Linked DNA regions of Sporosarcina pasteurii. The protein of the gene in region 2 binds, or shares a complex with, the protein of the main gene of each other region. Links are inferred from orthologs where the notes say so. Each region holds a gene or a part of one and is shown on either strand. Other genes may lie near its edges. The genes, in order: trxB and trxA.

The links.
Region 1: the proteins of trxA (region 2) and trxB are in contact, whole or in part, in a crystal structure (PDB 1F6M), measured with the Escherichia coli proteins. The link is inferred for Sporosarcina pasteurii from one-to-one orthologs.

The regions. Positions count from the first base shown.
Region 1 is NZ_CP160452.1:2,663,818-2,666,921, forward strand. What follows is about bases 281-3,046. They hold trxB (thioredoxin-disulfide reductase), read right to left. Parts: upstream 2,256-3,046; coding sequence 1,305-2,255; downstream 281-1,304. Other genes in these bases: rapZ (RNase adapter RapZ), read right to left, coding at 281-535; AB1H92_RS12795 (8-oxo-dGTP diphosphatase), read right to left, coding at 550-1,023; AB1H92_RS12805 (lipopolysaccharide assembly protein LapB), read right to left, coding at 2,371-3,046. In the rest of the region: more of rapZ, read right to left, coding at 1-280; more of AB1H92_RS12805, read right to left, coding at 3,047-3,104.
Region 2 is NZ_CP160452.1:947,789-950,921, reverse strand. The notes cover bases 306-3,100. They hold trxA (thioredoxin), read right to left. Parts: upstream 1,963-3,100; coding sequence 1,648-1,962; downstream 306-1,647. Other genes in these bases: AB1H92_RS04300 (electron transfer flavoprotein subunit alpha/FixB family protein), read right to left, coding at 2,206-3,100; uvrC (excinuclease ABC subunit UvrC), read right to left, coding at 306-1,411. In the rest of the region: more of uvrC, read right to left, coding at 1-305; more of AB1H92_RS04300, read right to left, coding at 3,101-3,133. UniProt on the Escherichia coli protein: Participates in various redox reactions through the reversible oxidation of its active center dithiol to a disulfide and catalyzes dithiol-disulfide exchange reactions.

The DNA.
Region 1 (3,104 bases), 1.7 Mb from region 2 along the record:
ATCCGAATGATATAAAGTTCACAGTGAATATAGTATCTTGCTTGGTAGAAAATTCCTCAATGATTTTTTCGCGTAATTTTCGTGGGAGTAAATTAGATGTATTGTAAATTGAACGCGCATGTCCGCGTAATTCTGATAAAAGTTCACGTTCTTTTTGTATACCCGTAAGTGGAAGTCCACCTTCTGCAAGTGGATGAGAACGTCTACTTTCTTTATAACGTCTGACAAGCGTTTCGTCATCGGCATCTAAAAATAAAATACGCCAAGATACACCGTTCGTTCGGCTTAATTCATCGAGTGCACCAATGAGCGAGTCAAATAAATCTCCGCCGCGTGTATCCATAACAGCTGCAATCCGCCTCATTTTATTTTCAGATTTCATCATTAAGTCTAGAAATGTTACAAGTAACTCGGGAGGTAAATTGTCAATACAATAAAATCCTAAATCTTCAAAACTTTGCATCGCAACTGTTTTTCCTGCACCCGACATCCCAGTAATAATGACCAATTCTACATCATCGTTATAATTTTTCACTTCTGCCAATCCCATCATCCTTCCTCGGAGTTTTGAATGGTCTCTTTTAATAATTGAAATTGCTCTGTGTACGTAAACGTTCCGTACTGCATGCCTTCGTTTGAAACAGCAAACAATAAGTTTGTTCGATCGCCTTCAGCCATTGGAAGGGTTTTTAAACTTTCCACAGGATGCCATTCCAATTCACCTTCTATCGTAGTTTTAAACGGTGTGCCTGATAAATCATATGCAATAAACGTAAAAAGCATCCACTCATCTTTTACCATCTGCTCTTTCTCATCCTTAATGACCATTGTGTAAGTTCCTTTTAAATGAGGATTGACTGGCGTCGTTCCTGTTTCCTCTGTAAATTCCCTCACAGCAGCTTCATATATCGATTCACCTGGGTCTACTTTTCCACCTGGTGCCACATACCATCCTCGGCGTGGTTTTTTTAACAATAAAACATGATTATCTTTTAACACTAATAAATTTGCGATTCGTTGCATCGTTCTATCACCATTTCTATATACGCTACCTTCTATTATACATATCTTCACCGACATTCGTCATTTGAAAGGCATAATTTTAATTCGTTTATTTTAAACGTACCTTAGTTATTATGTGATTTATAAAATTTTTCATTAAAAAAAGCCATCTTCTGTGACAAAACAGAAGATGGCTCAAATCATTCTATATCAAAAGGGGGGTCAATTGATATTTCCTTATCAGTATATCCTTTTGATATTGCATTCGTGTTACAACCACATTAAAGGTATATTAATTTGCCTTAAGCTTCAATTGTAGATTGATCATTTAGTTTTTCAATGTATTGTTGAACGGCCTGCGCTGCAATACTGCCATCGCCTGTTGCAGTAACGATTTGTCGTAGTAATTTTTCACGAACATCTCCTGCCGCATAAATGCCTGGCACTTTTGTTTCCATAATGTCATTCGTCTGGATATACCCATTTTCATCGAGAATACCCAAATGTTTAAACGGAGCTGTCAGCGGATCTAGTCCGACATAGACAAACATACCTTCTGTTTTAAACTCTCGCTCTGAACCATCTTCAGTGGAGACAAGTGTAACCGAGTCAATTTTCCCATCTTTTCCATTGACTTCTTTAACAGTCGTATTCCAAATGAAGTCCATTTTTTCATTCGCAAAAGCACGTTCCTGAAGGATTTTTTGTGCACGCAGCTCGTCACGACGGTGAATAATCGTAACCTTTTTCGCGAAGCGCGTTAAATAAGCGCCTTCTTCAACTGCTGAGTCCCCTCCGCCAACAACAATAATTTCCTTGTCTCGGAAAAATGCACCGTCACATACTGCACAGTAACTTACGCCGCTTCCTGTAAGTTCTTCTTCACCTGGAATGCCGATTTTTCTATATTCTGCACCCGTAGTAATAATGATTGTACGTGCTTTATACTGCTGTTCTCCTACGAAAATTGTTTTATAGTCTTCGCCGTCTTGGACATCCGAGACATCACCAAAAGCGTATTCTGCACCAAATTTACGTGCGTGCTCAAACATTTTAACAGATAAATCTGGACCGAGTATATGATCAAATCCTGGATAGTTTTCAATATCTTCAGTCGTTGCCATTTGCCCACCTGGCGCGCCTCTTTCAATCATTAATGTCGAAAGGTTTGCACGCGAAGTATAAACTGCCGCTGTTAAACCAGCAGGGCCAGCCCCTACAATTATTACGTCATAAACTTTTTCCGTAGTCATGTGAATTTCCTCCTCACAAGGTTCAATCTACTCAAATCTTATAAGATTCAAGATAACCATTCAACTTTGATGCTTACAACCACCCAAGTGCTCCCCGATGAGAACTTTTATGCGATTAACCATTTAAATGCGGTAAAAACTCAATGAGTTCATTGACATATTTCGTCAAAGTCGGTGTTGAAACCCCATACTTTTTCGCCATCCCAATTTTTGTCACACCGGAATATCTCGCGGATTGAAACATATAATCAGCGGCAGATGCGAGTGCAGCTGGATTCGGAAATTCATACGAAACACTGATTGCCTTTTCACAAAGTGTAAACCACATTTGAAATAGATGAGTCGATTCATAATCCAATGGCCCGTATTGTTCATACAATAGCTCTGTCGTTTCAAGGGCACGAGTAAAAGCTTTTTCGAAAGCCCCTTCAGGTAATAACTCATTACGAATCCCGCTCGCTAAAAACAACTTTTCAACTTCACTTAATTCTTCAATCTTTATATAAGAAGGATGTGAAAGTATCTCTTGTTTATGTGCCGATTTTCCAAGCAAATAAAATCCAAGCATTCTCTCACTACGATATTGGTTTTGAATTTTATTAAGCAAAAACTGTCGATCGTGTTCCACTGAATCAGGAGACAACTCTTTTTCAATGTCTCGCCAAGGCTCATACCCTTCTTTTGTGGGATCCATTTCGAGCAGTGTTGCGTATGCCTTCCTAGCAATGTTTTCATGCCCCATTAAATATGCGGAGTGAGATAGCCAGAAGTAAAAACCTGCATCTCCTTCAAACCCTTGCTTTTGAAGTTGACGTAACAAAGAAAATGCCTCTTTATGCTTCCCAACAA
Region 2 (3,133 bases):
CTAATTCATCTTCAATGACTTCCCGTGCCACTTCCATTTGACCTTTTCCGCCATCAATTATTACCAAATCAGGCAACGGTAAATCTTCTTTTAAAACACGCACATATCGCCTTCTCACAACTTCACGCATCGCACCATAATCATCGTGCATCGCGGCGGTTTTCGTTTTATACTTACGGTAATCTTTACGATTCGGCTTACCGTCAATAAAAGAAACCATTGCCGAAACAGGATCCACACCGTGCGTATGAGAGTTGTCAAATGCCTCAATACGATGCGGAACAGCAATGTTCATCGCTTCGCCAAGTTCCTCACAAGCACCAACTGTTCGCTGTTCTTGCCGTTCGATTAGTTGGAACTTCTCAGACAATGAAATTCGTGCATTTTTCATCGCCAACTGTACGAGGTCTTTCTTTTTCCCTCTTTGTGGAATAAATACTTGTACGCTTAATAATTGCTTTACAACTTCTGCATCCACATCGGGAGGTAATAATATTTCTTTCGGAATTAAGTGGTCTGACTTACCATAAAACTGTCCGATAAACGTTAATAATTCTTCTTCTGGATCTTTATATAAAGGAAAAATTGAGACATCTCGCTCAATCAGCTTACCTTGACGGACAAAAAATACTTGGACACACATCCAGCCCTTATCGACCGCATAGCCAAAAATATCTCGGTCAGTAAAGTCATTCATCGTCATCGTTTGTTTTTCCATTACCATTTCGATATTCGTGATTTGGTCACGGTACTCTTTTGCCCGTTCGAACTCTAATGATTCCGCTGCCTCATTCATTTTTTCCGTCAATTCTTTTTTCACGCTTTTATACCCGCCGTTTAAAAAACGAGTGATGTTTGCAATCATTTCTTTGTACGTCTCTTCCTCTACCTCATGAATACAAGGTGCTAAACATTGTCCTAGGTGATAGTACAGACATGACCTGGTCGGTAATGTTTGGCATTTACGATATGGGTAAATTCGGTCCAATAACTTCTTCGTCTCACCCGCCGCATATGCGTTTGGATAAGGACCAAAGTATTTTCCTTTGTCATTTTTCACACGTCTCGTAATGATTAATCTTGGATGACGTTCAGCTGTAATCTTTAAGTAAGGATACGATTTATCATCCTTCAACATGACGTTATATTTCGGATCATATTGTTTAATTAAATTTAATTCTAAAATAAGCGCTTCAATATCTGAAGACGTAATAATCGTTTCAAAATCAACAATTTCACTTACGAGTCTTTGCGTTTTCCCATCATGGCTGCCTGTAAAGTAGCTGCGAACGCGCTGCCTCAACACTTTCGCTTTCCCGACGTAAATGACAGTCCCTTGACGGTCTTTCATTAAGTAGCATCCGGGATGATCGGGTAAAATCGCTAACTTCTCTTTTATTAAATCATTCATTTTTATCACCTACTCATTCAAGCATAGAGCACATGCTTCGATGTGACTAGCATAAGCCAATCAAACGAGAAAATCCATTTAAAAAGGCGACTTCCTAAGGAAAAGTGCGCCTTCGTTCATCTGATGCTCGAAACTAGATATAAAAAGCCGGGGTCCTTAAAATGGCCCCGGCGACTTGAAAAAACAGACATTTAATGTATCTTTATTGCTAGCAACGCATTCTCTTACCGCTGAAATTATGCGTGCTTTTCAATTAATTGTGCGAGTGCATCTTTAGGTTGGAAACCAACAACTTTTTCAACCATTTCGCCATCTTTGAAAAGAACAAGTGTAGGAATTGACATAATTCCGAATTTACCAGCAGTTTCTTGGTTATCGTCTACGTCAACTTTTACAATTTTCGCTTTCCCTTCGATTTCACCGTCAAGCTCCTCTAATACTGGAGCAATCATTTTACAAGGTCCGCACCAAGGTGCCCAAAAATCAACAAGTACAACACCTTCTGCAATGTGTTCTGCAAAGTCTTTGTCTGTCGCATTAATAATTGCCATTTCAAATCTTCCTCCTTTGATTTACAACTCTTCTGTATTGTAACATGCTCAAAAATAAGCCGCGAAAAATATGCCTATTCACTAATCCTGTCCCTACTATATTCGAATCATCATGCTTTACGTGACAAAAGCAGCTCTATCAATCCCCCAGTATGCCAAGTACACAGTTGAATCACACCTCCGCAATATGATAATAAAAAAGAAAGTCCTCTACATAGAAGACTCCCCTTTTCGATTAATGATTTATGCATGAACCTTTAATTTCTTAACTTCTTCAATCATCATTGGAATGACTTCGAATAAGTCCCCTACGATGCCGTAATCCGCAACTTTGAAGATTTCCGCTTCTGGGTCTTTGTTTATGGCGACAATCACTTTGGAGTTTGACATCCCTGCCATATGTTGGATAGCACCAGAAATTCCAGCACCGATGTAAAGATCTGGCGTAATAACTTTACCTGTTTGACCGATTTGTAGTGAATAGTCACAGTAATCTGCGTCACATGCACCACGTGATGCACCAATTGCACCACCTAATAGGTCCGCAAGTTCTTGTAGTGGCTTAAAGCCATCTGCACTTCGCACACCACGCCCACCAGCAACAACGACTTTCGCTTCTGACATGTCAACGCCTTCAGTGGCTTTACGAACAACTTCAGAAATAATTGTACGTAAATCTTTTACATCCACATCAACAGAAGTAACGTCACCGCTACGACTTTCATCTTTTTCCAAGGCCGCAATGTTATTCGGACGTACTGTTATGAACAGAAGCCCTTCTTTATGCTTTACTTTTTCAAATGCTTTCCCGGAATAAATTGGACGGATGAATAAAGCATCATCGTCTTCTCCTTCAATTTCAGTTACATCTGAAATGAGGCCAGCTGCTAGTTTACTAGCAATTTTAGGAGATAAATCTTTTCCTAATGCTGTATGACCAAAAACAATTGCTTCTGGATTCTCTTGTTCGCAAACCGCCATGAATCCTTGGCTGTAGCCATCTGAAGTATATTGTTTCAATTTTTCATGCTCAACCGTTACAACACGGTCTGCACCGTATTGAATCATTTCTGCCCCAAGTGATTGAACGGAATCGCCTAGTAGTACCCCAACAACTTCTCCGCCTGCTGAAACTTTTTTTGCAGCTGCAATTGCTTCAAATGAAACGTTA